DNA from 4 places in the Lactobacillus sp. wkB8 genome. Region 3 is predicted to be linked to each of the others. Evidence: predicted binding sites of a transcription regulator. Region 3 holds the regulator's gene; each other region holds the start of a gene.

Region 1 (8,183 bases), 460 kb from region 3:
ATAAGTATCTTTCAACTTACCATTACGACCAATCTTAAAGATCAAGTCGTTAAATGCCAAGTAAAAGTTTTTATTCTTAGTATCGTATGTGAAACCTTGAATCGGAGCGTTATTGTTCACAAAATTGCCATCTGTCTTGCCTACTAATTGTGGATACCAATTATCTCCCTTACGGGTAAATTCCCAATATTCAAAACAATTGTTTTCGGTATCGTGATAGACAGTATACATGTCATAATCTGAAACAATCACACCATTTTGGAAGTAGCGGGGATTCTTTTCATCCCCAACCCAAGCTTTAATTGTCCAAATCTTGTTAATTTGTAAATCACTTTTACGGATTTGTAACAACTCCTCTGAATCAGTGGTGTTTTTCAAAGTATTATCATTATTCAAAACATAAATATATTTATCACTTGCACCCATTGCCTGACCGTGACCAATTGGGATATATGGACTTACTTTGATATGTTTAACGTAATTGTTGAATTTCTTTTGCGACATATCTAGCAAATGTTGCGCATTGTATGGATTAGTTAACTTGTTCAAGTCGTAGCCAACAATATGACCAGACATTAAGTTTGTATGACTTAAAAGACTAGTGTAAGCCCAGCCATTAGAAACTGTCACGCCTTCTGGTATGTGACCAACCCGGTTTATATTATCGTCTGTTGGGTCAGCAACACTCAGTAAAACTGGTTGATAGAATTTAGTTTTTAAAGTCATATCCCCACTAGTCAAAGTGTGTTTGCTGGTTTCCGGTGTATATTCTGTAGGGCTAATATAATTTATTGATGAACCATAGTGTGTCTTCCACGCTTGATAGTCATTCGTACCGGGTTGAGCAGTTACTGCATTTACTGCATCAGCGTCAACCATACCTTCCTTGGTGCTCTTTCTGACTGTAATCTTAACAGTTGCAGTTGCATCGCCATAAGTGTATTTCACTTTATATGTCTTAGGAGTCCAGCAATCAATGCTCTCGCGTGAAACAGTGACCATGCTATTATCAATTACCGTTCCCATATAATTGGTTACATAAGAAATAGCGTCTCTAGTCGAAAAGCTGTAAAAATCATTACGCACCAAAGAAATAGTCTTAGGCACTGCTATTTGATTTCTAGCAAAGTAATTTTCGTTAACATAACCTACTTCACGCCCGTTAACATAAATGCGCCAATAACGGTACTTTTTCGTTTCAATCAGTTGGTCTGATTGAATATGGCTATAACGAAAGTTAATACCGTCAGCTACCTTGGTTTTAACTTTACCATTAGTAACTTCCTTCCAAATCTTATAGTTTTTGTTACCAGCAACCTTGGTCATCATTGAATAACCCGTAACTACTTGCTTTGGTTTAGGCTTTTTAGTATTCTGATTGTCTTCACCCGTCTGGTCAGAGTTGTTGGTATTATCAGTACTACCATTATCGGTATTCGTGTCTGTATTTGCATCAGTTGAGTTATTTGATGACTTATTATCATCTTGAACTGGCGGCTGAGGGCTATCTGAATCTGCCGCAACTGATGTAGTTGATAGACCGGTGTAAACTAATAAACCGGCAACTAATGTCAGTGAAATTGTTGCTATCTTCTTATAAAGCTTCAAAATAAATCCTCCAAAAATTAAATTTATACTTAAATTATATAATAAAACCTTCACTAAAAAGAATACAAAATTAATACACTTTCATTGACAGCAAGTAATGTAAGTGATTTAATTAGCACTGTACTTGATAGAGTGCTAATTATATTTAGGAGGTAGAAAGATGCTTGTACCTACAGTTATTGAACAAACTGCACGTGGCGAACGTGCATACGACATTTATTCACGTTTGTTAAAAGACCGTATCATCATGCTTAGTGGTGAAATTAACGATGATATGGCTAACTCGATTATTGCACAATTATTATTTCTTGATGCTCAAGATAATACCAAGGATATTTCACTTTATATAAACTCACCTGGTGGAGTAATTACTTCTGGTTTGGCAATCATGGATACCATGAACTTTATTAAATCAGATGTTTCAACCATTGCCATCGGTATGGCAGCCTCAATGGCTTCCATTTTGTTAACCAGTGGTGCAAAAGGTAAACGTTTTGCTTTACCTAACTCCACGGTTTTAATTCACCAACCTTTAGGTGGTGCTCAAGGCCAACAAACTGATATTCAGATCGCAGCTAATGAAATCTTAAAGAGCCGTGAAAAAATTAACCGTATTTTACATGAAACTACTGGTCAGCCTTTGGAAAAAATCCAAAAGGATACTGAACGGGACAACTACATGACAGCTGAACAAGCTAAAGACTATGGTTTAATCGATGAAATAATGGTTAACCAAAAGAAATAAGTATTTAAAAATTTGTGTTTTAAAAAGCAACCTATCAAATGATGGGTTGCTTTTTTATTTTCTCAAATTTTGTGCCATTTCGTGTATTTTCTTAAAACGATGATTGGCTCCAGACTTCGAAATAGGGCCATCTGGAGTTTGCTGTGCTATTTCTTTCAGCGAGAGTTCAGGTTCATCTAAGCGCAATCTGGCTATACCCTGCAATTTCTCTGGGATATTCTCTAAACCGATTTTTTGTGCTATTAGTTCAATGTCTTCAACTTGTTTGGCAGCCGCATTGGCTGTTTTTTTCAAATTAGCCGTGTCGCAATTTACTAGCCGATTGACGGAATTACGCATATCTCTCATAATGCGCAAATCCTCAAATGCCAACATCGCATTTAGAGCGCCAACAATGTGCAAAAAGTCGCCGATTTTTTCAGCTTCTTTCAAATAGACAATATAGCCCCGCCGTCTTTGTGTGCTCTTGGCATTAAGATGAAATCGTTCATTCATAATAGTTAACAGGTCATTATTATGATCCTGATAAACTGAATATATCTCTAAATGATAACGGCTGGTAGTAGGATTATTAACACTGCCACTTGCTAAGAAAGCGCCACGTAAATAGGACATTGCACCCTCACGTGACTCTATGATCCTTTTTGGTATTCTGGTAATTAAGTGAAGGGAAGGAGTAAGAATTTCCAAATTTTGCAATATTTCTTTGACATGATTTTGCAATCGCACCAAATACTGATTATTTTTCTTCAACTTCATTTTGCGCGAAACTATTAATTGTGGTTCTACTTTGTAAGCGATTTTTATTAAAGAAAAAATTCGTCTAGCGATTGCAGGATTTTCAGTAGTAATGTCAAGGCTAAACTGGTGCTCGTGAAAATTCAAAACGCCGTTCATACGTAAAAAAGCTGCCAGTTCAGCTTTGGCATGTTCGGGATGAATTTTTAAAGAAGTTAATTCTTTCTTCACGTTACTTGCATAGCTTGCCATTATTTTTAGTCCTTCCTGCGAGCCATCGCAGCAAATGCCAGATTAATAATTTCTTTGGCTACTTTTTTACCATCGTGAAAGACTAGCCCACTTCGCTGATCAATAAAATCAGCGGTAATGACTCTGCTTCCCTGCTCCCGCAAGCCCTTATAATCGTTTTTAACAGGTTCAAGATAAGCATCATAATCGTTAGGGTTAAACTTAGACATATCAATTTTAGCGCCATTGACTAAAGTGGTATTAATATAATGTCCGCCCAAATGCTCGTTAATTACCTTAACATGCTCACAGTCTGAAAAATGATCAGTTTCACCTTTTTGCGTCATAATATTACAAATATAAATGACTTCTGCGCTTGTTTTTCTTACTGCTTCGCCTAAATTGGGGATCATGAGATTAGGCAAGATGGACGTAAATAGACTACCAGGCCCTAAAACTACCGCATCAGCATTATTTATAGCAGCTAAAACTGGTGGCACCGCTTCAGGTTCACTTTTTGACTTAGTGTTGGTAACCCAAACTCGTTTAATTCTTTTATCCTTGTCAGTAATTTCCTTTTCACCAGCTTGAATAGAGCCATCCACAAATTCCGCATTCAGTGTCAATGGTTCATTAGAGGCAGGGTAAACATGACCGTCAATCCGCATCATTTTTGAAAGTGCTTGAACAGCGTCAAAAATATTACCGTGCATTTCGTTTAAAGCAGCAATTATCAAATTGCCGATAGCATGACCTGAAAAAAATGAGTCGGAAGAATCAAAGCGATATTGGAAAACATCCTTTTCTTCCTGAGAAATTTCACTTAAAGAAACCAGAACATTACGGATATCACCAGGGGGAACAACGTTGATAAAATTGCGAATTGAGCCGGAAGAGCCACCATCATCAGAAACAGTCACAATAGCAGATATTTCAGCATTTTGCTCCTTTAGCGCGTTTAAAACTACAGGCAGTCCAGTACCCCCACCAATGACGACAACCTGTGGTCGTCTGCTTCTAGTAACATGAATTACTTTATCATTATATGTCATCAATTTATCACCTATTTCTAGTGTAACGACTAATTTCACGATGGGTTATATCAACTGTATAGTCTTCAGCTAAATCTTTAGCCAGCTGATTTGCAATTGCGACGCTTCTATGTTGCCCACCGGTACACCCAATTGCAATAGTTAATTTAGTCTTGCCCTCTTTGATGTAACCGGGCAATGCACTTTTTATCAAATCTAAAAATTTCTGATAAAAAATACGCGTTTCTTTCTTATCCATCACATAGTTAAATACCCTCTTATCCAAACCGGTAAAAGGTCGCAATTCAGGAATATAAAAGGGATTGGGCAAAAAGCGCACATCCATTACAATATCTGCATCAATGGGCATTCCGTATTTAAAACCAAAAGATAGAACCTCAATTGAAAACGGCTGCCTGTGTTTGGCACTAAACTTATTAGCCAGTTCTTGTTTTAATTCTTTCGGACTTAAATTAGAAGTATCAATAATATCATTGGCACGATTTTTTATTCCGGTTAAAATGCGCCTTTCTGCTAAAATACCGTCTAGTAATCGCTCATTTTGGGCTAAAGGCGGAACACGTCTAGTTTCTTTATAGCGCGCAACTAAAGTATCATCCGCGGCGTCTAAAAAGACGATCCGAGTCTGCACCGTACCATTATCTTCTAGAGAATTAATTTCATTACCTAAATCTTTATAAAACCGTTTCACCCGTAGATCAATTACTACTGCAACTTTAGTGAAATCATCTGAGTTAACGATTAAATCCCAAAAACTGGATAGAAGAGATGGAGGCAAATTGTCAACTACAAAATAGCCCATGTCTTCCAGAGCATGGGAAGCGACCGTTTTTCCCGCACCACTCATGCCTGTCACAATCAGTAATTGCTTTTTATGCTTAGCCATTTTTGCTGACCTCCTATTACTAAAATTATAACATACCAGGTGTGCCATTACTTTTTGGGCAAAAAAAAAGTTCAATAGAACTTTTTATTTTTTACCTGTTAACAAATGCAGCAATAATTTCATTAATACCAAAAATTAGTAACCAGAAAGAAACTAGCCAAATTAAAGTTAATGCTGATAAAGCTGGGTTAAACATCAAACTAATAGCGATAAACAAGCCTAAGATATTCAGTATTATATTAACCCAGAAGAAAAAGGTTGAAACAGCCCGCATGTGCCAAGAGAAAACGATGCCAGAGATTGAGTCAAATAAGAACCAAAATGCAAATAAGTAAGCAATGGTTAAGCCACCAGCATCATAGGAATATAGGAACAAAATACCAACAATAATGTCTAAAACTCCTGACACAATCGACAACCAGCTTGAAGGGATAAAATACCGAAAACGACTGTAGAAAACTAACCAGACAAAGCCCTGAACTATTGACACTATGGCAAAGAGCAATACAAAAGCATGTAATGCCTTACCGGGATGCCGCAGTAAAAAGAGCCCTGCAATTATCATTAAAACACCAGAGATAAATGCAGCCCAGTTAAATCCGCGATTTCCTCTGTAACTAGAAAAATTATCCATTTTTATTCCTCCTTGGGCTTTATTTTACACTTTATCAGAATTAATTAATACTATTTGCCTGTTTTTTGGCTGGCCTTTTTTGTTAAAGCTGTGTCCCGCTTAAGCACTGGCTTCAAGTATTGCCCAGTATAGCTTTCCTTAACTTGTGCTACCTGTTCAGGTGTGCCTGTAGCAACAATTTGACCGCCGCCTTCGCCGCCTTCAGGACCCAAATCAATTAACCAATCAGCATTTTTAATCACGTCAAGATTGTGTTCAATTATTAAAACCGTATTACCTTGATCAACTAATCTTTGTAAAACTTCTAGCAGTCGCTTGATGTCATCAGTATGTAGTCCGGTCGTTGGTTCATCCAGAATATAGAAATTCTTGCCAGTTGACAATTTTTGCAGTTCAGCGGCCAGTTTCATTCTTTGCGCTTCACCACCAGACAAGGTAGTAGCTGACTGTCCGAGCTTGACATAGCCAAGCCCCACATCAACAATTGTTTGCAACTTGCGCGCAATTTTAGGAATATTCTTAAAAAATGAGCAGGCCTCACTGATAGTCATATCCAGCACTTGCGCAATATTTTTCTTACGATAGGAAACTTCTAAAGTTTCAGAATTGTAGCGGCTGCCATGACAAACTTCACAAGGAACATAAACATCCGGTAAGAAGTTCATTTCAATTTTGATAATGCCATCTCCATGACAAGCTTCACAACGTCCACCCTTAACGTTAAATGAAAAACGCGCCTTAGTGTAGCCACGGAGCTTAGCTTCGTTAGTTTGAGCAAATAAAGCTCTGATGTCATCGAAAACGCTGGTATAAGTAGCAGGGTTACTACGAGGCGTACGCCCAATCGGGCTTTGATCAATATCAATAATCTTTTCGATGTTTTGATAACCGCTGATCGTCTTATATTTACCCGGTTTAGTTTGGTTGCGGTTTATTTTTTGGGCTAGAGCCCGCTTTAAAATCATGTTTACCAAAGTTGATTTACCAGAACCGGAGACTCCTGTAACCACAATTAACTTCCCTAAAGGAAACTCAACCTTGAGGTTTTTAAGATTATTCTCGGCTGCACCCGTAACAATGATGTTTTTACCATTACCCTTGCGTCTTTTTAAAGGTACAGGGACAAATTTTTTACCGGCCATGTATTGTCCAGTCAGTGACTTTTCATTCTGTTCAACTTCTGATGGAGTGCCGGCAGCCATAATCTCGCCGCCATAAGTTCCAGCGCCTGGTCCCATGTCAATTAAATAATCAGCTTGCCTCATTGTTTCATCATCGTGTTCAACGACAATTAACGAGTTGCCTAAATCACGCATCCGTTTTAAAGCAGCAATCAACCTGTCATTATCGCGTTGATGCAAACCAATTGAAGGCTCATCTAAAACGTACATTACTCCTGAAAGATTAGAACCAATTTGGGTCGCAAGCCTTATTCTTTGTGCTTCACCACCAGATAAGGTATTAGCTGAACGTGACAATGTCAGGTAGTCTAACCCCACACTATTCAAGAAAGTTAATCTATCACGTACTTCTTTTAAAATCGGCTTAGCAATTATAGTCTCTTGCTCATCTAACTTAATATCAGTGAAAAATTCCAGAGCATGACTAATTGCCAATTCGGACGCTTCAGCGATATCCTTACCGTTTACTCTAACTGCTAATGCTTTACGATTTAACCTTTTGCCATGACAGGTTGAACAAGTGAGTTCGGTCATGTACTTGCCCATTACATCCCGCATAAATTTTGACATGGGATGATAATAACGTCTTTCTACATTTTCCATAGCACCTTCAAAGGGTGCGGTAGTATCATTGACTCCAAAATCACCAGTAACGTGAAACTTAATTTTCCTAGTAGAACCATGCAAAATTGTTTCTCTTTGCTTTTTAGTCAGTTTACTAAATGGCTTATCAAGTGGTATTTTTAAAGCACTACATGCCTGCTCTAGCATTTCCCCGTAATACTTGGAATTCTTCCAGGGTGCAATTGCTCCTTCAGCTAAAGTTTTGCTTTTATCGGGCACTACTAAATCTTCATCAACAGCTAATTTAACACCTAAACCATCACAGTCAGGGCAAGCACCAAATGGTGCATTAAAGGAAAATAGCCTGGGCTCCATCTCTCCCACGGTAAAACCACATTTAGGGCAAGCATAATACTCTGAAAAGCTGATTAAATCGCCGCCAATAACATCAACATTCATGTAGCCATCTGATAGACGTAGAGCAGCTTCTACTGAATCAAAAAGTCGCGAGCGGATACCATCTTTGACGATCAAACGATCAACC
Region 2 (8,183 bases), 190 kb from region 3:
CAATCATTTGCTTGAGCAACCTAATACCAATAAGAAACTGGGTTTGCGCGATCGGGCGTTACTTGAAACTTTATATGCAACTGGAATTAGGGTGAGTGAATTAATCAACCTCAAGTTTAACGATCTACATGAAGAACTAAAGTTGATCAAAGTTTTCGGTAAGGGATCAAAGGAACGGTTAATTCCAATAAGCGAAGTAGCTTTGTCCTGGATAGATAGTTATAAGGAAAAAGTACGGGATCCGTTAATATTAAAAGTAGGCAAAAACTGTGACTTTATTTTTCTTAATAGTCGCGGTACCGCTTTAACAAGGCAGGCAGTCTGGCAAATTATTAAAAAATATTGTAATATGGCTGGTATTCAAAAAAATGTTACTCCTCATACTTTAAGGCATACTTTTGCTACGCATTTGCTGGAAAATGGTGCGGACTTGCGTGTAGTTCAAGAAATTTTAGGTCATTCAGATATTAGTACCACCCAAATTTACACCAATTTGTCGCAGAAGCATATTTTACAGGTGTACGCAAAAACTCATCCGCGGACATAGGTGATTAAATGTTAATTGAATGTAAAAATGATAAAGAAAAAGTAGCAATGGGCTTGTTGTCATATTTACCTGATTTTAAAAACCTTGCTAACCTTAAAGATGAAATTCATTTAAACAAGAATAGCAATGAATTTCATCTATACCTTTATCGTGCTCAGGATCCAAATTTTGTGGGCGTAATCGGAACCCAAGCGAATAAGCAATTTGTAGTTATTCGCTATCTTTCGTTTGCTCCTGATTATCGTAAGGAAAAGTATGTGGCACAGGCAGTCAATGAATTGGCCCAGGCTAATCCGCAAAAAATTATTACTGCTGTTCCTGAATATATTAAACTGATTAAATATCTTAAAAAGGACACGAGATAATGAGTGAAAATCTTACTTTGGAATTACCTAATTTTGAAGGTCCTTTGGACTTATTGCTGCACCTAATCAAAGTCCAAAAAATTGATATTTATGATATTCCGATTGCTCAAATTACCAGTCAGTATTTGGCCTATTTGCAAGAAATGCAACAATTAAATCTCAAAATAGCAGGAGAATACTTTGTGATGTCTTCAATGCTTTTGCGCATTAAATCTCAATCATTATTACCGCATAATGATTTTGCAGATGAAAACGAAGAACAGGAAGATCCGCGGGATGAATTAGTGCAGCAACTAGTAACCTACTCAGTATTTAAAAAGGTTTCAGCTTATTTTAGAAAAAGAAACGAAGAAGTTCCAATTACTGCTGCTAAGGAAGAAAGTGTTCCCCAAAATAAAAAGATTCAGCCTTTACCAAAAGGGCAGATCACAGCTACGGAATTAACCAATACTTTTATAGTAATTTTGCAACGAATGAAAATTAGGCAGCCTGATATCGTTTCGGTTAATGTAAACGAAACCTCTGTAGCAGAAATGGCTCATTTTTTACAAAAAAAGTTAGCTAAACAGCAGACTGTCAGTTTTTTTTCGTGTTGTAAAGAAATGAGAACTTTATCCGATGTGATTGGCTTATTTTTAGCATTACTTGAACTATGTAAAAAACAACAAGTAAAAGTGCTACAAAAAAGGACTTTTGGCGATCTTTGTTTAGAAAGAATTGATTGTGATGACAAGTAAAATAGCGCAGTTAGAAGCACTATTATATGTAGCTGGTGATGCTGGTATTACAGATGTAAATTTGTGTGAACTCTTGCAAATTACCAAGCCTGCTTTGCGTGAACTGACCAAAGAATTACAAAAAAAGCTGCTGGAAAATGCTGATTCAGGTCTTCAAGTACAGCATATTAATGACAACTATAAATTAACTACTCGTCCCGAAATGAGTGCGATCATTGAGCACTTTTTTCAAAAAGATTTAACAAAAAGCTTGAGTCAATCTGCACTTGAAATATTGTCGATTATTGCTTACAAGCAGCCTATAACCAGAATAGAAATTGATGAAATTAGAGGCGTTAATTCCTCTGGTGCACTGCAAACATTAATCTGGCGCGGATTAGTTAAAATAGATGGTAAAAAAGAAGCTCCCGGCCACCCAAACTTATATGTGACCAGTGACTACTTTTTACAATATTTTGGTTATCACAGTCTGGCCGACTTGCCCTTAATTGAGGACTTTGAGGATGAAAGTGTAAACGCTGAAGGCGAAATAGATTTATTTGCTGCCAAGGGACAAGCTGATAAAAATATTGCAAAAACTCAAAAAGGAGAAAAATAATGGTTTTAGAACGGTTGCAAAAAGTAATTGCGGAAGCTGGGATTGCTTCACGCCGCAAGGCCGAAAAGATGATTGTAGAAGGACGAGTGACTGTTGACGGGAAAGTCGTTACTCAGCTAGGAACTAAAGTTAACACTTTTAGCAACGTTACTGTTGATGGTGAGCCGATTGAGCGTGAAAGTCTACATACTTATTTGTTTTATAAACCACGCGGCGTAGTTTCTACTGCCAGTGACGATAAAGGTAGGAAAACAGTAGTTGATTATTTTAAAAACTTACCGTACCGGCTATATCCAATCGGAAGACTTGACTATGACACTTCAGGGTTGCTGCTGATGACTAATGATGGAGAATTAGCTAACTTGTTAATGCACCCACGCAATAACGTGGCCAAGGTTTATGTGGCAAAAATAACGGGTCAGCTTACGCCTGAAGAAATCGGTCAACTGAAAAATGGTGTCAAAATTGATCGGCGTAGATGTGCACCTGCCAAAGTAAAAATCATTAAGACCGATCGCAAAAAGAATAACCAAATTGTGCAGTTAACAATTCATGAAGGACAATATCATCAAGTCAAAAGAATGTTTAAGTCTGTAAACCATCAAGTTAAAAAATTAGCGCGTGAAAAATATGCTTTTCTAACTCTTGCTTCTTTAGTTTCTGGTAAATATAGAGAATTAACTCATGAAGAAGTTGACAGATTAAAGGACGTAGATTAACATATATGTGGAAATTAAAAATAAGTTTGTTGTCTTCATGGCAGGGTGAAAATCCCGACCGGTGGTGCAAGTCCACGACCCACGATAGTGGTGGAATCTAATGAGATACCGATAGTTAAAGTCTAGATGAAAGAAGACAGACTAAACTAAAAGCCAAGATCTATAGCTTACTTTTACATGGTCTGTTGCTAGGAGCAACAGACCATGTATTTTTTTGGAGGTAAGAATCTTGCATAAAAAGAAATCTAGTAATTTAGCTAACATAGTCGCCTATACTTTAATTGGAACGATTGCATATATATTAATGCTGCTTGAATTTCCGCTACTGACTAGTTTTTTAAAATTTGATTTTTCAGACGTGGTCATTACAATTGGTACATTTTTGTTTGGACCTGGACCCGGAGCATTCATTGCATTTGTGCGGATGTTAATCAATTTAATTTATAAGGGCTTTGCTTTACCAAGTATAGTTGGACAAACTGCAGCTTTTCTTGCTTCGCTTTCTTTTGCTTTGCCATTTTATTATCTAACTAAAAATATTAGTAAAGATGAAAAGAGTTTCTCGAAAAAATTTTTACAGCCAATACTAGGGATTGTTCTGGGGATTGTGGCGATGACTATAGTTTTATCCGTACTCAATGCTCTAGTGTTAACACCTTTTTATGCGGTAACTACAGTTCCTAACTTACCGGCAATCCATGGCTATACTGGTTTGCTTGCCTTTACGGAAAAGGTTTATTTAGGTCAATTGTTACATATTCCTTCTATGAGTGCTTATATTTTTGGCATTATTGTGCCATTTAATCTGTTAAAAGGAACAATTAATGGTGTAGTTGTTTACTTATTATTTGAAACAGTTTTACGAACATTTAAGCCTTTTGTACGGAGAAACTTCAATTTAAAAAATTAATATAGTGAAAAACCAAAATCAGTCTATTAAATGACTGATTTTTTTGTCCACTTAAATGGCAAATATGCTAAAATTAAGCAGGTTAGGTAAGGAGGTTTTCACGATGAATTATAATCAAGAGGGTCCATATCATCATTATGAACGTCCTCAGGAATCAAGGGTCAGGACATATAAGTCCGTGTCAAAAGGCTGGATTGCCCTGATAGTTTTGTTGGTTGTTGTTTTAGTAGCTCTCGTTCCTGTAGTTCATCATTTGGCTGGAAATAATAATTCTGCCAGCAAAGTTGTTGAAGTACGCAAAACAAGTAAAAAAACAATTAAGCATACCAAAGCTAAAAACTTGCCTGCTAAAAATAAAAAAGTTATAAATAAAAGCAAAACCAAGGCTAAAACTGAGATAAAGTCAAAGAAAAAATCTCAGACTAAGCCTAAAAAGAAACGTGCAGTTGTGACACAGTACGTTGTAAAAAGTGGAGACTCGTTAACAAGTATAGCCCACCACTTTAATATGTCTGTAAGCTATTTGGCACAGTTAAATCAACTTGATCCCTATAGTCAAGTTGATATTGGTCAAACATTAAAGATTAGACAATAATAATATAGAAAGGAATAGGGACTAATAGTTAATAGTCCCTTTTTTATTGGAATGCAAGTAGCAATTGATGGTCCAGCATCTGCTGGTAAAAGTACAGTAGCAAAAATTATCGCTCAAAAGTTAAACTTCACTTATATTGATACGGGAGCAATGTATCGTGCCTCTACGTGGTTAGCACGTGAACACAAACTTAGTTATGGTGATGAAAAGGGCATATTGGCTGCTATTGATCAGGAAAATATCGAACTGAAGTCTGTTGCCGGTCAACAAAAGGTTTTTGTGGGTACAAAAGATATTTCACAAGAAATTCGCACGCCAGATATTTCAGCTCATGTTTCTCAAGTATCAGCTCTTGCTGGAGTGAGGGAAAAGATGGTCAAACTACAAAGACAGATGGCTGGTAAAATGAATGTGGTGATGGACGGTCGTGATATTGGTACTACTGTTTTACCAAATGCTGCTGTAAAAATCTTTTTGATTGCTTCTGCTCATTCCCGTGCGGAAAGAAGAATGAAGGACTTTAAAGAGAGAGGCATTAAAGTAGATCAATCACTTGAAGAAATTGAACATGACATTGCGGAAAGGGATTATAAAGATTCTCACCGTAAAATCTCACCATTAAAAAAAGCACAGGACGCTATCGAAATTGACACGACTGCAATGACGATTGAGCAAGTTGTTAATGCAATTTTATTTGAAATTAAAAAAAGTCAAAAAAAACTATAAAAAAGGGGATAAAACAGTAGAAAAATCTCTAACTTTCATTTAAAATTAGAGTATGATATTGGGAGGTAAATAATGTCAGAAAACAGTAATCAATTTTTAGATGCATTAAAGCAAATGCAAGGAGTTGAGGTCGGAGATATCGTAGATGTTGAAGTATTAGACGTTGAAGAAGGTCAAATTGATGTTGGTGTTGTAAATGCCGGCGTTGAAGGTGTGATTCCTCGTCGTGAATACACTTCAGATCGCAATGTTGACCTACGTGAAGCCGTTAAGCCAGGCGACAAGTTCAAAGCTTTGGTTTTGAGAAAAGCTGGCGGTGACAAAGAAAACGGAGAATTCTTCTTCTCAGTTACCCGCTTAAAGGAAAGAGAAGCTTACGATGAATTACAAAAGGACTTCGAAGAAGGTAAGACTATCGAAGGTACTGTAACTTCATCTGTACGTGGTGGTTTGTTAGTTGATGTTGGTACAAGAGGTTTCTTGCCAGCTTCACTGATTTCTAACCGTTACGTTTCAGATCTTAAGCCTTTCATTGGTAAGACCATGAAACTTAAGATTACCGAAATTGATCCAAGTAAGAATCGCTTAATTCTTTCTCACAAGGACTTAATTGAAGAAGAACGTGAAGAAGCTTTTGATAAGGTAGCATCTCAATTAGTTGTTGGTGATGTTGTTGAAGGTAAAGTTTCTCGTTTAACTAACTTCGGAGCTTTTGTTGATGTTGGTGGTGTTGACGGTTTAGTCCACATATCCGAGATTTCATACAAGCATGTTGATAAGCCAAGCGATGTTTTGAAGGCTGGTCAAGATGTTAAAGTTAAAGTAATTGGTATTGATGATGATAGACATCGCATCTCCCTTTCGATTAAGCAAACTGAACCTTCTCCATTCGAACAAGCCACAGCTGACTTACACGAAGGAGATGTGTTTGAAGGCGAAGTAAAATCTTTAACTAACTTCGGTGCCTTTGTTGAAGTAGCTGATGGCATTCAAGGTTTGGTACATGTTTCAGAAATTTCTTATAAGCATGTTGATAAGCCAAGTGATGTGTTAAAGGTTGGTCAAACAGTTAAAGTCAAAGTTTTAAACATTGACCCTAATGAACGTCGTATTTCACTTTCAATGAAGGCTGCTGAGCCTAAGAGTTCTGAAAATGAAGGCAACCAATCACACGGTTCATACAATCGCAATTCGGTTAACAAGAAATACATGAACAATGATGATAACGGCTTTGCTTTAGGTGATATCATAGGTGACCAATTAAAAGATCGTCGTTAATTTTTAATGAAAAGACCGACTTTTTAAGTCGGTTTTTTTATTTATGAAGGAGGCTGAAAAATGGTTTTACCCGTTGTTGCAATAGTTGGACAGCCAAATGTTGGTAAATCAACGCTTTTCAACCGGATTATTAATCAACGTTTAGCAATAGTCGAAGATAAGCCTGGTGTAACTAGAGATCGCAATTATGCTCAAGCAGAATGGTTGGGTCATAAATTTGATTTAATTGATACTGGTGGTATAACTTGGTCAGGCAGTAATATTGAAGAAGAAATTAGGGCTCAAGCAGAAATAGCGATTGAAGAAGCTGATGTAATTGTCATCTTAACCAGTGTGACCAACCACCTAACTAGTCTTGATGAACGAATTGCGCAAATGCTCTATCAAACTAAGAAGCCGGTAATCTTAGCTGTCAATAAGGCTGATAATCCTGAACAGCGCATGGATATATATGATTTTTACAGCTTAGGATTTGGTGAACCTATCCCAATTTCAAGTATTCATGGAACTGGTATTGGTGATTTGCTGGATCGCATTGTTGCTAGCTTGCCGCAGGATTTAGATCAAAACGAAAACAAACAAATATCTTTTAGTGTTATTGGTCGACCAAATGTCGGAAAATCTTCCATTGTAAATCAACTTGTGGGAGAGAAACGGGTCATCGTTAATAACGAAGAGGGTACCACCCGTGATGCAGTAGACACTCCATTTGAAACGGCTGATGGTACTAAATTTAGAATCGTAGACACAGCCGGTATCAGAAAAAGGGGTAAAGTTTACGAAAAAACTGAAAAGTATTCTGTTATGAGAGCGATGGGCGCTATTGAACATTCCGATATAGTTTGTTTGGTACTGGATGCCGATACCGGTATCAGAGAGCAAGATAAGCACGTTGCGGGTTATGCCCATGAAGCAGGACGCGGCATCATTATCGTGGTCAATAAATGGGATCTACCAAAAAAGAATAGCAATAGTGCCAAAGAGTTTGAGCAAACTATTCGAACAGAATTCCAATATTTAGATTATGCTCCAATTTTATTTGTTTCAGCTAAAACCGGACAGAATTTGGCAAAAATTCCAGAAATGGTTAAGCAAGTTTATCGCAATCAGCAGCAAAGAATTAAGTCAAGTGTCTTGAATGACTTGCTTTTAGAAGCAAGTAAGTTAGTTCCTACACCTATGATTAAGGGTAAGAGACTGCGTGTTTATTACATGACTCAAGTTGCTACCAATCCGCCCACTTTTGTTGTTTTTGTGAATGACCCTGAATTAATGCACTTTTCTTATGAGCGATTTTTAACTAATCAGTTAAGAGCCAACTTTGACTTTTCTGGAACACCAATTAAGATTATTCCACGTAAGAGAAAATAGTTTGTATCTAGCAAATGCATAAAAAACACATTTTTAGATTAAATTGCTTGTTGTAGCAGGGCTTTTGTGCTATTTTGAATTCAAGGAAATAGTGATCTAGATAATCATTTATTCCTTGTTCCTTTGTTGAGGAACTAGTTAGGAATCTTTTTAGAGATTCATGTTTCAGGAGGTGAATTCCCAATGGCAAATAAAGCAGAATTAGTTAGTGAAGTTGCATCAAAGACAAAGTTAACAAAAAAAGACGCAGCTACAGCTGTTGATGCAATTTTTAGCTCAATCCAAGAAGATCTTTCTAAAGGTAAGAAAGTACAATTGATTGGCTTTGGAACTTTTG
Region 3 (8,183 bases):
TTAATGCAAAAGAAAAAGTTCATGAAGATATTTCAGATATTGATACTCTTTATGATAAGAGAATGGCTGCTTCTAAGGAATCTAAACACCAGACCAAACGTCCACCTGTAGTTACGATTATGGGCCACGTTGACCATGGTAAGACTACTTTACTTGATCGTTTGCGTCATACGCACGTTTCTGCACATGAAGCAGGTGGTATCACTCAAAAAATTGGTGCTTATCAAGTAAGAGTTGATAACCAACCTATTACATTTTTAGATACTCCAGGACATGCTGCATTCTCAAACATGCGTGAACGTGGTGCTGAAATAACTGATATTGTGGTATTGGTTGTTGCAGCTGATGACGGTGTAATGCCACAAACTATTGAAGCAATTGATCACGCTAAAAGTGCCAAGGTACCAATTATTGTTGCAATCAACAAGATGGATGTTCCTGGCGCTAATCCAGAGCATGTCACTGAACAGTTGATGAAATACAATTTAATTCCTGAAAGTTATGGTGGAGACACTATTTTTGTCAATATCTCTGCTAAAACAGGTGAAAATGTTGATGAATTGCTGCAAATGATCTTATTGCAAGCAGACGTTATGGAATTGCAAGCCGATCCTAAACAAAAAGCAATCGGAACAGTTATTGAAGCACGACTTTCTCGTGGTCGGGGACCTGTTGCTGACCTTTTGGTTCAACAAGGAACTCTAAAAGTAGGTGATCCTATTGTTGTCGGTAATCGCTTTGGTCGTGTCAGAGTGATGACTAATGATCGCGGACGCCAAGTTGAAAAAGCTACCCCTTCAATGCCAGTGGAAATTACTGGTTTGAACGATGTGCCTGAATCAGCTGATAAAATTGTAGTGTTTGACGATGAAAAGACTGCAAGAAGTGTCGGTGAACAAAGGGCACAGCAGGCATTACAACAATCCCGTGAAAATGTGCAGCATGTTACCCTTGATAACTTGTTTGACACCATGAAGAAAGAAAACATGAAGGAAGTTGACGTTGTCTTAAAGGCTGACGTACAGGGTTCAGCTGAAGCACTACAACAGTCACTTGAAAAGATCGAAGTTGAAGGCGTCCGCGTTAATATTATTCATGCCGGCGTTGGTGCGGTTAACGAATCAGATGTTACTTTAGCAGGTGCCTCGAATGCGTTCATCATCGGCTTTAACGTCAGACCTACAGCTACTGCCAAGTCACAAGCAGAAGCCGATGGCGTTGATATTCGCCTTTACAGTATAATTTATAAAGCTATTGATGATGTCAAGGCTGCCATGAAGGGTATGCTTGAGCCAACTTATGAAGATAAGGTTGTCGGTAATCTGACAGTACGCGAAACTTGGAAGGTTTCTAAAGTAGGAACAATTGCCGGTGCTTTTGTGGACTCAGGCTATGTTTCTAAGGATTCTACTGTAAACCTAATTCGTGACGGTGTAGTTATCTATACTGGTAAAGTAGCTTCTCTAAAACGGTTTAAAGATGACGCCAAAATTGTCAAACAAGGTTTTGACTGTGGTCTAACCATTGAGAACTATAATGATATTAAAATTGGTGATGAATTAGAAGCGGTTGAAAAGCAGGAAGTTAAACCTGAGTAAGATTAACTAGGAGGAAAAACATGAAACACAGAATTGGTCGTGTTGAAGGAGAAATCCTCCGTGAATTAACGAAAATTTTGCGCAAAAATATTCGTGATCCACGAGTTAATGATGTTACAATCACAGCGGTTGAATGTACTAATGATCTGTCCTACGCTACTGTCTACTACAGCATTCTTACAGAAGATTCTAAAAAAGAAGAAGAAGCTGCTGCCGGATTGAATAAGGCTAAAGGAATGATGAGACACCTTTTAGGTCAAGTCCTAACTGTTTACAAAGTTCCAGAGCTGATTTTTAAAAGAGATAATTCGGTTAAATACGGTAGTAAAATTGATCAATTGATCGCTGAAGTAAAAAAGCAGGATGCAAATCGTAATAAGTAAGAAAAGCGCTGTTGGGCGCTTTTTTCATGGTTAAGGTAAATATAATGATAAACGGTATTTTAGTGATAGATAAAGATCAGGGAATGACGAGTGCAGATGTTGTCTATCATTTACGCAAGGTGTTGCACATTAAAAAAATTGGTCATGCTGGGACTCTTGATCCAGATGTCACAGGTGTATTGCCTATTGCAATTGGTCAGGCTACAAAATTGATTGAACTAATGCATCAACAAAATAAAAAATATGTTGGGCAAGGAATTTTAGGATTTTCTACAGATAGTTGCGACACTAGTGGGAAAATATTAAGCTCTCAGAAACTCAATCAAAAAATTGCGGCAACGGAAATTAAAAAAGCAATGCAGGAATTTATCGGAGAAATCGAGCAAGTGCCACCAATCTACTCTGCGGTGAGAGTGAATGGGAAACATCTCTATGAATATGCCAGAGCCGGCATAAGTGTTGAGCGACCTAAGAGAAAAGTGCATATCACTAATTATGAACTTGAACGGGAACCATTTTTTGATGACGAAAAAGGACAAGAAACTTTTAGTTTTCAAATAGAATGTAGTAAGGGGACGTATGTAAGGTCATTAGTTAATGATCTGGGAACTAAGCTGGGTGTACCAGCAGTGATGAAGACTTTAAGACGTACAGCAAGTTCGGGTTTTGCTTTGGAGCAGGCAGTTAAATTGTCTACAATAATTGAGCATCCTGAACACGTCACTGAATTTATTCAGCCATTAGATGCTTTTTTCAAGGACTATAGTCACTCTGATCTCAGTGAAACGGATTGGACTAAGGTCAAAAATGGCGCTGCTATTTACTTGAAAACGAATGCAAAAAAGGTGGCATTACGGTACAATAATAGCGTTAAGGCAATTTATCAGAAAGATGGTACCATGTATCGCCCTTATTTAATGCTTTTACAAAATGAATAAGTGAATGAAGGTCTTATTATGGAAATAATCCATTTAACATATCCCATTAAGAAAAATATCTTCCCCCAGAAAATAGTTCTTGCTTTGGGTTTTTTCGACGGCGTTCATCGGGGACACCAAGAAATAATAAAAGCTGCTAAAAAAAAGGCACAAGCAAAACATTTACCTCTTGTTGTGATGACGTTTGATCGCCACCCCAAAGAAATTTATCAAAATAAAAACGTTACCTACATTGATACCTTGTCGGAAAAGGCATATAAAATGCAAAAGCTTGATGTCGATTATTTATTAGTAATGCACTTTAATAACGCATTTTGCCAGCTGACGCCACAAGAATTTGTGGACGAAATCATTGTTAAATTGCGCACTGATACTGTCGTTGCCGGCTTTGACTATACCTATGGGCCCAAAAATATAGCCAATATGAAAAACTTCCCTGAATTTGCTCAAGGCAGATTTGCTATAGTTGATGTTCCGAAACAGTCTTATGACGGAGAAAAAATTGGTTCAACAGAAATAAAAAAGGCGATCAGTGCTGGAGAAATGGAATTAGCAGCTAAATTATTAGGTTTTCCTTATCTAATGTCTGGCTATATTGGACATGGACTGCGCAATGGTCATAAATTAGGTTATCCAACGGCTAATTTAATTTGGGAGCCCAAAAAAGTAGTCCCTAAAGTAGGAGTTTATGCCACCAAAACTAAAATTAGAGGGAAATGGTATGACTCTATGACAAGTGTTGGTTATAATGTCACTATCAATGATGGTCAAAAACTATATATTGAATCAAATTTATTTGGTTTTGATCAAGAAGCTTATGATGAGGAAATGCTAATTAAATGGTATAAGTATACCCGTGGCGAAATTAAGTTTGATAGTTTGAAGGAATTAAAAGAGCAGATGAGTCGGGACGAGTCAGAAATTACAAATTATTTTGCAAATCATAAGTAATTATATTATCAGACTTAAAAGATAACGGTTTTTAATAAAAAAGTTAGCACTCAGCTTGACATTCTGCTAAAAGCTAGTATCATAATAATTGTTAGCACCTGAGAAGATTGAGTGCTAAAAGTGAGGGCGATATTTATGTTGACCGAACGTCAAGAATTAATTTTAAAAACAATTATCAATGATTTCACGCAGACACATGATCCTGTTGGTTCAAAAACAGTCATGAATCAATTGCCAATTAAAGTTTCGAGCGCAACAATTCGCAATGAAATGGCCGTTTTAGAAGAAAAGGGCTTAATCGAAAAAACCCATTTGTCAAGTGGTCGTGTTCCTTCTACTGAAGGGTACAGGTACTACCTTGATAACTTGGTAGAGCCCTTACAAATATCTTCTTCTGTTTATAAGAGAATCATTAATCAGCTAGATCAGCCATTTCATCAGGTAAATGACATTGTGCAGGAAGCTGCCAAAATTTTGTCTGATTTGACTAATTACACTGCTTTTGCGGAAGGTCCCGAAAATAGTGATTTAACTATTTCAGGATTTAGAATAGTCCCGCTTTTTAGTAGACAAATAATGGCCATTCTAGCAACTAGTGACGGTGATGTTCATAATCAAGTCTATACGTTACCATATAATGTTCATGGTGATGAGATTGAACGTGCCGTTCGAATGATTAACGATGAATTAGCAGGTAAAACTTTAAGTGAAGTGACACCTGAATTTCTGGAACAGACTTTAGGTAAAAAACTTAAAGTTAGTCATGTTGCCGAATTAATTGAATTGGTAAAAGATGTTATTAGCGATGCTGCTAGTGAGCAAATGTACGTTGATGGTCAGATTAATTTGCTCAATAATATTTCTTTAAGCGATGTTTCTAATTTACGTTCATTATATGAGTTGATTGAGCACAATGATTTGATTTCAAGTATTTTGAATAATGAAGCAAGTTTAAAAAGTGATAGGTATCCAGTAAAAGTAAGTTTAGGCTCTGAACTATCAAATGACTTGTTAAAAGATTACAGTCTGCTTACAGCTGAGTACAGTGTCGGCTCACATGGCAAAGGCATAATAGCTTTACTTGGACCTGATAACATGCCATATTCACAAGTAATAGGACTCCTTGAATACTTTAGAAACGAGTTAGCAAAAAAGTTGCTTGAATATTATGGTAGATTTAAATAAAGGAGGTTAGCCTTGAGTAAGGAAGAAAAAACCAAAAAAGACGTAGATGAAAATCAACGTCATTCTGAGAAAACCCAGTCACCAAAAACAGATTCAAAATCTGAGGCTAACAAGAAAACGAAGCCTGAAACTTCAGAAACAAAAATTAAAGAAAAATTGACTAAGTTACAGGCGGAAAAAGATGATCTTGAAGATAAGTTCTTGCGCAGTCAAGCAGAAATGCAAAATATGCAAAATCGTTATAATAACGAGAGAGCACAACTTATTAAATATGAATCACAGTCTTTAGCCAAAGATGTTCTGCCAGCAATGGACAATTTAGAAAGAGCTTTAGCTACCAAAGTTGATGACGAAGCATCAAAGCAACTTAAAAAGGGTGTACAAATGACCCTTGATTCACTGGTTAAAGCGATGAAAGATCACGGAATTAGTGAAATTACAGCTGAAGGTGTAAAATTTGATCCTAATTTACACCAAGCTGTTCAAACAGTTGTGGCTGAAAATGACGATCAAAAAGATCATGTTGTGCGAGTTTTGCAAAAAGGTTATTTATACAAAGATCGTACTTTAAGACCAGCAATGGTTGTTGTAGCACAATAATTGAAAGGAAGCATATCAATGTCAAAAGTTATCGGAATTGACCTCGGAACTACCAACTCAGCGGTTGCTGTTCTTGAGGGTAAGGAACCAAAAATTATTACTAACCCAGAAGGAAATCGGACAACTCCTTCAGTAGTAGCTTTCAAGGATGGAGAAATCCAAGTCGGTGAAGTTGCTAAGAGACAAGCAATTACCAATCCTAATACTATTTCTTCAATTAAGCGCCACATGGGTGAAGCTGATTATAAGGTGAAGATTGGAGATAAAGCGTACACTCCGCAAGAAATTTCAGCAATGATCTTGCAGTATATCAAGAAATTCTCTGAGGATTATTTAGGTGAAAAAGTAACAGAAGCTGTGATTACAGTTCCTGCATACTTCAATGACGCTCAACGTCAAGCTACTAAGGATGCTGGTAAAATTGCCGGCCTTGATGTTAAGAGAATCATTAACGAACCTACTGCATCTTCACTTGCTTACGGTCTTGACAAAGATGCTGAAGATGAAAAAGTTTTAGTTTACGACCTTGGTGGTGGGACTTTTGATGTTTCCGTTTTGCAATTAGGTGACGGTGTGTTCCAAGTTCTTTCAACTAATGGTGATACTCACCTTGGTGGTGACGACTTCGATAACAAGATTATTGATTGGTTGATTAAGAACTTTAAAGATGAAAACGGTGTTGACCTTTCTAAAGATAAAATGGCTTTACAAAGGTTAAAGGATGCTGCTGAAAAGGCTAAGAAAGATCTTTCTGGTGTATCTTCAACTCATATTTCATTACCATTCATTTCTGCTGGTGAATCTGGTCCATTACACCTTGAAGCTGACTTAACTAGGGCAAAATTTGATGAATTAACTTCTGACTTAGTTGAAAAGACTAAGATTCCGTTTGATAATGCGTTAAAAGATGCTGAATTAACAGTTAATGATATTGACAAGGTTATTTTAAACGGTGGTTCCACTCGTATTCCAGCTGTGCAAGATGCCGTTAAGAAGTGGGCTGGTAAAGAACCTGATCACTCAATTAACCCAGACGAAGCTGTTGCTTTGGGTGCTGCTATTCAAGGTGGCGTCATTTCTGGTGACGTTAAGGATGTTGTTTTACTTGATGTAACTCCTCTTTCACTTGGTATTGAAACTATGGGTGGTGTATTTACCAAGTTAATTGAGAAGAACACGACAATCCCAACCTCCAAGAGTCAAATCTTCTCTACTGCTGCTGATAATCAACCAGCTGTTGACGTGCACGTATTGCAGGGTGAGCGTCCAATGGCTGCTGATGACAAGACTTTAGGTCGTTTCGAATTAACTGATATTCCAGCAGCTCCTCGTGGTGTGCCACAAATTCAAGTTACTTTTGATATTGACAAGAACGGTATCGTTAATGTTTCTGCTAAGGATATGGGAACCGGTAAAGAACAAAAGATTACTATCAAGAGTTCATCCGGTTTATCCGATGAAGAAATTAAGAAGATGCAAAAAGAAGCTGAAGAACATGCTGAAGAGGATAAGAAGAAGAAAGAAGAAGTTGACTTACGTAACGAAGTTGATCAATTAATCTTCTCCACTGAAAAGACTCTCAAAGATGTTAAAGGTAAAGTATCTGATGATGACACTAAGAAAGTACAGGATGCACTTGATGCTTTGAAGAAGGCACAAAAAGACAACAATTTGGATGAAATGAAGTCTAAGAAAGATGAATTATCCAAAGTTGCTCAAGACCTAGCAGTCAAATTGTACCAAGCTAATGGTGGGGCTCAAGGTGCACAAGGTCAAGCCGGTCCGCAAGCAGGTCCCCAAAATCCTGGTTCACAAGATGGCAATTCAGGTAGCGGTTCCGCAGGCGAAGGCGAGTTTCATAAGGTAGACCCAGATAAGTAAAGGGTTTATAATTGAATAAATTAGAAAAGAACTGCCAGGAAAAGTAGTTCTTTTCTTTTGTAAAGTTAAGGAGCTTATAGATGGCACAAGAAGATTACTATAGCGTGCTTGGTGTTGATCGTAATGCCAGTGATAAAGAAATTACCTCTGCTTATCGTAAACTTGCCAAAAAATATCACCCCGACTTAAATCACGAACCGGGTGCGGAAGAAAAATATAAAGAGGTTAATGAAGCCTACGAAGTCTTACACGATAAACAAAAGAAAGCCCAATATGATCAATTTGGTTCTGCAGGAGTCAATGGTCAAGGCGGCTTTGGTGGTGCGGGCCAAGGATATAGTGATTTTGGCGGCTTCGGCGACTTTGGTGATATTTTTAATGATTTCTTCGGTGGCGCAACAGGAGCTAACCAGCGTCGTGCTAATCCAACAGCACCAACACGTGGTGAAGATTTAGACTATACTCTGACAATTGATTTCATGGATGCTATTACCGGCAAAAAGACGCAGGTTTCATACACTCGCAGTGAAACTTGCCCAACTTGCAAAGGGAATGGGGCAGAAAAAGGCACACACCCAATAACTTGCGATAAGTGTAATGGTAGTGGCTATATGACTGTTACGCAGAAGTCGATGCTAGGTGTAATT
Region 4 (8,183 bases), 220 kb from region 3:
CCGGTTGGTGAGCGCGGATATCGGGCAGCCACTTTTTTTAGGATTAAGTTATCCAATTCTAAGTCGGCTTTTTGTGCCTCTAGCTCAGCGACCTGACGACGCAATTGTTCTACTTCGGTTAGCTTCTTAGTGGGTTTAAGCTTCTTCTGACGCTTCTTTTTAGTCATGGTTGGTGGTCTCCCCATGGATTTTGGGAGCAGCCCAGAGTAGCCTGCAGCCTGATAAGCCGCCAGCCATTGTCTTACTACTGACCGCGAAAGATTAAAAACTGCGGCTACCCTGAGTACTCCCATGTGATGTTCATGATAGAAGCGTACCACATTTAGCTTGAATTCAGGCAAATAAGTTTGTCGGGTGTGAGTAACCTTTAAAGCGGCTAAGCCATGTTTACGGGCACGTTCTGCCCAGGCCCTAATCTCGGTATGATCAATGCCGTATTCGCGTTCTAGTTTAGCTAAAGAGGTTTGGTGGGATAAGTATTTACTACAAATTTCCATTTTCAAAGCAGTTGAATATTTAGTCATGAAAAAAGTGCTCCTAATAGTCAGATTAATGTCTAACTATTATGGAGCACTTCACCAATCTAGAGGGTTAACTTCAAAGACACATCATTTGGATGTGCCTTTTTTATTATCTCTTAAAAATCTCTGTAGAAAGCGATCAAGTTGTATTTGTCACACGGATTAAAATTACAACTCTCATAAAACCTGCGCGTTTTAACGGTATTTTCTGTCAACAAAACTTTCTGTCTGACAGAATTATATTTCTTTAGCACTCTGTTTATTAATTTCGTACCAATTCCTTGTCTTTGATAAGCAGGATTAACCAGTAAATCTTGGATATAAATGATGGTCAAACCATCACCAACTACTCTGATTAATACAACTAAATGGTTTTGATCATAAGCGCCAATAGCAAAAAGCGAATTTGCAAGTGCCTTTTGCAGTTGCCGAGGATTTTGCGTATAGGAACTCCAACCAACGCTTGTGTATAAATTTATAAGTTGTTCCATAGCGATATTTTTGTCAGCTATATATTTCATTTTTATTCCTCCTTAACTAATTGAAAATTAAAGAGCAATACGTAATTTTTCCATGTGCACCTCCCAATTTATTTTTATAAAGCCAGTAAAATTATTATCTTTAAGTTTAAACTACTGTGGTTTTAAAGCAATACTACATTTATCAAGTTTTGCAAACAAAAAATTAATTAATAGTTAGCAAAGTAATTTACTGTAGATTGAAATATAGAAATAGTAAACAAGAAGGCTGATTTATTCCTATTTTTGTTGCGTTTCCTAAATATGGATTATTTTAGTCAAAGCTATCCAGTTCAGTCAGTGCCTTTTCCCAAGCATCATTTGCCTCAGCGAGCTGTTTTTGCGCTTCAGTAAGCTGCTCCTGCAAAGGACCTAATTTGTCGAAGTTGGTAGCAATTTCAGGATCAGCCATTTGATTTTGAATATCTTTTTGCTCTTTTTCTAATTCCTCAATCTTGTTTTCGGAATTCTCAACCGCTCTTTGTAATTTACGTTTTTGTGAATCACGGAGCTTTTGTTCTTGATAGGACAATTTGTTTTTATTTTTTTCGGGATCAATGACAGTTGTGTCTTCATTAGCAGACGTACTTGCAGAAACAGCATTTTGCTTAGTTTTCTCGTTTAAATAATAATTATAATCACCCTCATAAACTTGTGCATTGCCGTTTTTAATCTCTACAATTTTATTAGCTAATTGATTGATAAAATAACGATCATGGGAAACAAATAACAAAGTGCCGTCAAAATCTTGCAATGCTTTTTCCAAAACTTCCTTGGCTTCAAGATCCAAATGGTTCGTAGGTTCATCCATTAGGAGAAAGTTGTTGTGTTCAAGTGATAATACAGTTAACGTTAATCTCGCTTTTTGACCACCAGATAATTGTCCGACAGTTTTATCAATATCTTTTGCGGTAAATAAGAAGCTGGCTAAAATTGAACGAACATCACGTTCAGGCATCGTTTTATGTCTGTCCCAAACGGTATCAATCACAGTTTTAATAGGATCAAGGAGTTGCAATTCTTGGTCATAGTAGCCAACGTCTAGTGCAGCTCCGTATTTAATTGCACCATTCTGAGGCTTTAACTTTTTCATAATGGTTTTGAGCAAAGTTGATTTACCGATACCATTTTGACCGATCACTGCCACGCGGTCGCCTTTATTTATTTGTAAGGAAATATCGTGTACCATTGTTTTTCCCGGATATCCAATGGTTAGATTGCGTAAAATTAACACTTCTTTGCCTGAAGGTCGCTCACTTGTGAAATTAATACGCACTTTATTTTTGTGCTTCGGGGGAGTGATCCTGTCCATTTTTTCTAATTGTTTACGGCGGCTTTGAGCTCTTTTGGTGGTTTTAGCTCTGACGATATTTTTTTGTATAAATTCCTCGTCTTTTTTGATTTTTTCTTGTTGCTTTTCGTAAGCTTCTTCTTGTTGCCGGTTGCGCAGTTGGCGTTCTGCTACATATGCGGAATAATTGCCTTTAAAGACAGTTAATTTGCCAAACTGCAATTCAAAAATTTGAGTTGCTAAATTATCCAAAAAATATTGGTCGTGGGAAACTACCAAGATAGCTCCAGCATAGCTTTTTAGGTAGTTTTCGAGCCAATCTAATGTGTCTAAATCAAGGTAATTGGTCGGTTCGTCCAATAACAATAGCGGTGGTTTACGCAAAAGTAGCTTCACAAATGCCAGTCTGGTTTTTTCTCCTCCAGAAAGGCTGCCAATCTTTTTTGACCAAGTTGCTTCTGGGAAGTTGAACCCGTTTAAAATACTTTTAATATCAGCTTGATAGGTATATCCGCCTTGTTGTTCAAAGTCGAATTGCAATTGGTCGTATTGTTTTAACAATTCTGCATTTTGGGGACTTGCAGCCATTTTCTTTTGTAAATCTGCTATTTTTTGGCTCATATTAATTAAAGGGGCAAATACACTGAGCATTTCTTCCCAAATAGTTTTACTTTCGCCTAAAGCATTTTCCTGAGCAATATAACCCACAGCGATATTTTTATTGATAGTGAATTCACCATGCGTGGCTTCTTCTTCACCAGTCATAATCTTAAGTAATGTTGTCTTACCAACACCATTAGGTCCAATAAGACCTATTCTTGCATTCGCGTCAATTGAAAAATTGACATTTTTAAATAACGTATTGGCACCAAATTGTTTTTCTAAATCGTGCCCTTGTGCAATTATCATAATTTTTCACCTAGAAACCATTTTAGCATATTGACTAGATTTCTTGTGTGAGAGTTTTGAAGGTTAATATAAAAAGAATTACTGTTTGTGTTTAGTTGACACAAAGCTAAGAAAGAATTGTCATTAAGCAAATTCGCTATTATTGAGAGCATTGCTGAAAATAACATAGTATAAATTTTTGCTCAAAATATGTTATTTTTAGCTAAAAAGCGGTAGATTGTGAAAAAAACATTTGCAAATGGCATAAATTTATAGGTAGAATAATAGTAATTGCTGAATAATTCACAAAAACGAAATATATACTATACTTAATCAATTGGAGGCTTTTAAATGGAAAAGATCAAGATACCCACAGCAACGGCTAAAAGACTGCCTTTATACTACCGCTATTTAATTATTTTGAATGAAGCTGGTAAAGAAAAAGTGTCATCGACTGAATTGTCAGAAGCAGTTCAAGTTGACAGTGCTTCAATTAGACGTGACTTTTCCTACTTCGGTGCTTTAGGCAAACGAGGTTATGGCTATGATGTTAAGAGCTTGCTTTCTTTTTTCAAGAAGATTTTAAATCAAGATACTTTGACTAATGTCGCTTTAGTTGGAGTTGGTAATTTGGGGCATGCCTTACTGAATTACAATTTCAAACGTACTAATAATATCCGTATTTCTTGCGCATTTGACATTGATCAAAGGATCACGGGGAAAATACTGAGTGGCGTTCCGGTTTATGAAATGGGGGAGTTAAAAAAACAACTTAGTGATCAACAAATCTCTATTGCTATCTTAACTGTACCTTCTGCCACTGCTCAAAAGACGGCTGATGACATGGTTGAAGCTGGTATTAGGGGGATTATGAATTTTACTCCTATTCGTTTATCTGCTCCCTCCGGCATTAGAATTCAAAACGTTGACTTAGCCACTGAATTGCAAACTCTTATTTATTTTCTTGATTCTGATAAAAACAATAAATAATAGTAATCATACCAAAAAGTTATTAAACAAACGAATTAGCACTTTAAACAAAAAAGTGCTAATTTTTTCTTGCATTTTTTGGGAAAAGGGGTTATTATCATAGATGTAAGTTAGCACTTGATGAGCAAGAGTGCTAACGGCACATTAAATTAACAAAAATTAATTGTAGGAGGGACAAACGTGTTACAACCAATTGGTGATCGCGTGATCGTAAAAGTTAAAGAAGAAGAAGAAAAAACTGTAGGCGGAATCGTCCTAGCTTCTAATGCTAAACAAAAGCCAACCGAAGGTGAAGTTGTTGCTGTCGGTGAAGGTAATTATGCTGAAAATGGCAGTAAAATACCTATGACTGTTAAGGAAGGCGACGTTGTTTTATACGATAAGTATTCCGGTACAGATGTTAAATACGATGGTGAAAAATATTTAGTCCTTCATGAAAAAGATATTTTAGCAATTGTTAAGTAATTAAGGAGCGCATAAAAATATGGCAAAAGATATTAAATTTTCAGAAAAAGCAAGACGTTCCCTACTAAAGGGCGTTGATAAATTAGCTGACACTGTTAAGGCAACTATTGGTCCTAAGGGTAGAAACGTTGTTTTAGAGCAATCATACGGCAACCCTGACATTACAAACGACGGTGTAACTATTGCGAAAGCAATTGAGTTAAAAGACCACTATGAGAACATGGGTGCTAAGTTAGTTGCTGAAGCAGCACAAAAAACTAATGATATTGCCGGTGACGGTACTACTACTGCTGTTGTTTTGACTCAAGCAATTATTCGCGAAGGCATGAAGAATGTTACCGCTGGTGCTAACCCTGTAGGTGTTCGTCGTGGTATTGAAAAAGCTACTAAGGCTGTAGTTAACGAATTACACAAGATTAGTCACACTGTTTCTTCAAAAGACCAAATTGCCCAAGTTGCTTCTGTATCTTCAGCTTCCAAAGAAGTTGGTGATTTAATCGCTGATGCAATGGAAAAAGTCGGTAATGATGGTGTCATTACTATTGAAGACTCACGTGGTATTGAAACTGAATTGTCAGTAGTTGAAGGTATGCAATTTGACCGTGGTTACCTGTCACAATACATGGTAACCGATAACGACAAGATGGAAGCTGATCTTGACAATCCATATATTTTAATTACTGATAAGAAGATTTCCAACATCCAAGACATTTTGCCATTGTTACAAGAAATTGTGCAACAAGGTAAATCATTATTGATTATAGCTGACGATGTTTCAGGCGAAGCTTTACCAACATTAGTTTTGAACAAGATTCGTGGTACATTTAACGTTGTTGCGGTTAAGGCTCCTGGCTTTGGTGACCGTCGTAAAGAACAACTGCAAGATATTGCCGCTTTAACTGGTGGTACAGTAATTACTGATGATTTAGGACTTGAATTAAAAGATACTAAGATTGATCAATTAGGTCAAGCTCGTCGCATTACTGTTACTAAGGATTCAACAACCATTGTTGATGGTTCTGGCTCTGATGAAGCTATTAAAGATCGTGAAGATTCTATCAGAAAGCAAATTGAAGAAACTACTTCAGACTTTGACAAGAAGAAACTGCAAGAACGTTTAGCTAAATTAACTGGTGGTGTAGCTGTTATCCATGTTGGTGCTGCTACTGAAACAGAATTAAAAGAACGCAGATACCGTATTGAAGATGCTTTGAACTCAACCCGTGCTGCTGTTGACGAAGGTTACGTTGCCGGTGGTGGTACTGCATTAGTAGATGTTAAAGATGCAGTTAAAGACCTTAAAGGTGATAATGCCGATGAACAAACTGGTATCAACATTGTTTTAGAGGCATTGACTGCTCCAGTTCGTCAAATCGCTGACAATGCTGGTGAAGACGGTTCAGTTATCTTGAACAAGCTTGAAGGTCAAGATAATGAAGTTGGTTATAACGCAGCTAATGGCAAATGGGAAAACATGGTTGAAGCCGGAATTATTGACCCAACCAAGGTAACTCGTACTGCTTTACAAAATGCTGCTTCAATTGCTGCTTTGCTTCTGACTACTGAAGCAGTTGTTGCCGAAATACCAGAAGATAAACCTGCTGCTGATCCAAGTGCAGGCGCAGGTGCTGGCAATCCAGGTGTAATGTAATCTAGTTTTTATTAGTTATTTAATAAATCCTACTAGCAACCCTGTGGGGCTTGCTAATAGGATTTTTATTTTTTAAAATTAGTTTTAAAAATTTAATTATTAGTCAGGATTTTTCACTAGAAAGGAAAATTAGTGGAATATTTAAGTTTATTAGGTGTTGTAGTAATAGTGGTAGGCTTTGCTTTTGGCCTTGATACAATCGCTGTTGTCGTAATTTCCGCTTTAGTTACTGCATTAGTTTCAGGAATAGATTTTACTTCTTTTTTAGCTATCTTAGGTAAAGGTTTCATGGATAACAGAATGGTTTCACTGTTCTTTTTAACATTACCTACAATTGGCATTTTAGAAAGACACGGTTTAAAGCAGGCAGCAGTTAACCTCATTCAAAAAATGAAGAAATTAACTCCTGGACGTATTTTTGATATTTACATGGCAATACGTGAAATTGCTGGCGCTTTTGGTATTTCGCTGCAGGGTCACGTTCAGTTCATAGCACCCTTGATAAATCCTATGGCACAAGCTGCCGGAAAAGTTAACGGTGAACTAACGCCGCTTGAAATGGATAAAATTAAGGGAAGAGCTGCTGCCACCGAGAATTTTGGTAATTTCTTTGCCCAAAATCTCTTTGTGGCCTCATCTAGTGTTTTACTTATTTCAAGTACGATGAAGTCACTAGGACACCCAGTTAGTCCATCAGGAATAGTTTTATACACATTTCCAGTAGCAATTATCAGCTATATTCTATGTTTGTTTTACAATCATGCTTTTGACAAAAAGTTAATGAAACATAAAGAAAAATAGGAGAAAAGATGGATACTTTAATTAATAATATTTTATTAGCTTTCTATATTTTAATCGGCCTTTTCTTTTTAGCTGCTGCTATTGAATCTTGGCGTGATGAAACTAATCCTGTTCGTTGGGGTACAGGAGCATTCTGGTTCTTATTTGCCGTACTGTTTTGTGCTGGGCAATGGCTGCCAAATGCTGTCAACGGCGGTCTCATTCTGGTAATTGCTTTATTGTCCTTGTTTAAGCAAGTGCGTGTTGGTCATATAAAAAGTTTAGATGAAAAAGTGGCTACCAAAACAATTAAGCGTATCGGTAATTGGATTTTCTTACCTAGTATTTTATTAGCCGTATTGGCTTTAGTAATTGCTCAATTTACTAACTTAGGTGGGCAAGTGGGAATTGGCGTTGCTGCGATTGTTTCTTTAATTGTTGCCCAATTTTTAACCAAGTCGAATGGCAAAGTTGTTTATGAAGATACACAAAGAATGGTTCGTTCGGTTGGATCAGCAGGAATTTTGCCGCAATTGCTTGCTACTTTGGGAGTTGTATTCACAGCTTCCGGCGTGGGACAAGTAACTGCTAAGGCCATTTCCGGTCTTTTCCCAATTGGAAATCACTTATTAGGAGTGACCTTGTACTGCGTTGCTATGGCATTATTTACGGCAATTATGGGCAATGCATTTGCCGCCTTTGCTGTTATTACTGCTGGTATCGGTATTCCTTTTGTGGTGGCTCAAGGCGGTTCGCCTGTAATTGTTGCCGCTTTGGGGATGACATCAGGTTATTGTGGTACTTTGTTGACTCCTATGGCAGCTAACTTTAACACTTTGCCAGTTGCGTTGATGGAAATGAAAGATCAGTTGGGTGTGATTAAGCAACAATTTCCAATTGCAATTAGTATGCTGATTATTCAAATTATTCTAATGTATGTTCTGGCATTTTAAATAGTAAGGAGAAAAAATAATGAAGATTTTAGTCACTGGATTTGATCCGTTTGGTGAAGACGAAATTAACCCTGCAATAGAGGCAGTAAAAAGATTAGATGATGAAATTGCGGGTGCACAAATAGT

What was found. Region 3 encodes HrcA, which represses chaperone genes, less so after heat shock. Its sites were predicted from a motif close to TTAGCACTCNNNNNNNNNGAGTGCTAA; they were not measured.
Region 1: clpP (ATP-dependent Clp endopeptidase proteolytic subunit ClpP) is a predicted target of HrcA. The motif match lies at 1,721-1,747, and genes of this name have one in related genera.
Region 2: LACWKB8_RS04345 (LysM domain-containing protein) is a predicted target of HrcA. The motif match lies at 3,921-3,947, and genes of this name have one in related genera.
Region 4: groES (co-chaperone GroES) is a predicted target of HrcA. The motif match lies at 4,319-4,345, and genes of this name have one in related genera.

Annotation. Positions count from the first base shown of each region.
Region 1 covers NZ_CP009531.1:651,234-659,416, reverse strand. Annotated here, with positions in the region: gene LACWKB8_RS03270 (SH3-like domain-containing protein) at 1-1,608, opposite strand, end outside; gene clpP (ATP-dependent Clp endopeptidase proteolytic subunit ClpP) at 1,769-2,353, shown strand; gene whiA (DNA-binding protein WhiA) at 2,408-3,343, opposite strand; gene yvcK (gluconeogenesis factor YvcK family protein) at 3,349-4,374, opposite strand; gene rapZ (RNase adapter RapZ) at 4,382-5,260, opposite strand; gene LACWKB8_RS03245 (HdeD family acid-resistance protein) at 5,352-5,894, opposite strand; gene uvrA (excinuclease ABC subunit UvrA) at 5,945-8,183, opposite strand, start outside.
Region 2 covers NZ_CP009531.1:922,466-930,648, forward strand. Annotated here, with positions in the region: gene xerD (site-specific tyrosine recombinase XerD) at 1-547, shown strand, start outside; gene LACWKB8_RS04320 (hypothetical protein) at 556-912, shown strand; gene LACWKB8_RS04325 (segregation/condensation protein A) at 909-1,649, shown strand; gene scpB (SMC-Scp complex subunit ScpB) at 1,639-2,247, shown strand; gene LACWKB8_RS04335 (pseudouridine synthase) at 2,247-2,966, shown strand; FMN riboswitch at 2,994-3,108, shown strand; gene LACWKB8_RS04340 (ECF transporter S component) at 3,196-3,876, shown strand; gene LACWKB8_RS04345 (LysM domain-containing protein) at 3,980-4,471, shown strand; gene cmk ((d)CMP kinase) at 4,523-5,197, shown strand; gene rpsA (30S ribosomal protein S1) at 5,270-6,475, shown strand; gene der (ribosome biogenesis GTPase Der) at 6,536-7,846, shown strand; gene LACWKB8_RS04365 (HU family DNA-binding protein) at 8,030-8,183, shown strand, end outside.
Region 3 covers NZ_CP009531.1:1,111,064-1,119,246, reverse strand. Annotated here, with positions in the region: gene infB (translation initiation factor IF-2) at 1-1,598, shown strand, start outside; gene LACWKB8_RS05215 (ribosome-binding factor A) at 1,619-1,981, shown strand; gene truB (tRNA pseudouridine(55) synthase TruB) at 2,026-2,919, shown strand; gene ribF (riboflavin biosynthesis protein RibF) at 2,938-3,870, shown strand; gene hrcA (heat-inducible transcriptional repressor HrcA) at 4,006-5,055, shown strand; gene grpE (nucleotide exchange factor GrpE) at 5,068-5,655, shown strand; gene dnaK (molecular chaperone DnaK) at 5,674-7,536, shown strand; gene dnaJ (molecular chaperone DnaJ) at 7,617-8,183, shown strand, end outside.
Region 4 covers NZ_CP009531.1:1,327,565-1,335,747, reverse strand. Annotated here, with positions in the region: partial or broken gene LACWKB8_RS09275 (IS3 family transposase) at 1-524, opposite strand, end outside; gene LACWKB8_RS06240 (GNAT family N-acetyltransferase) at 638-1,042, opposite strand; gene LACWKB8_RS06235 (ABC-F family ATP-binding cassette domain-containing protein) at 1,314-3,239, opposite strand; gene LACWKB8_RS06230 (redox-sensing transcriptional repressor Rex) at 3,570-4,208, shown strand; gene groES (co-chaperone GroES) at 4,389-4,673, shown strand; gene groL (chaperonin GroEL) at 4,693-6,324, shown strand; gene LACWKB8_RS06215 (DUF969 domain-containing protein) at 6,457-7,125, shown strand; gene LACWKB8_RS06210 (DUF979 domain-containing protein) at 7,134-8,057, shown strand; gene pcp (pyroglutamyl-peptidase I) at 8,077-8,183, shown strand, end outside.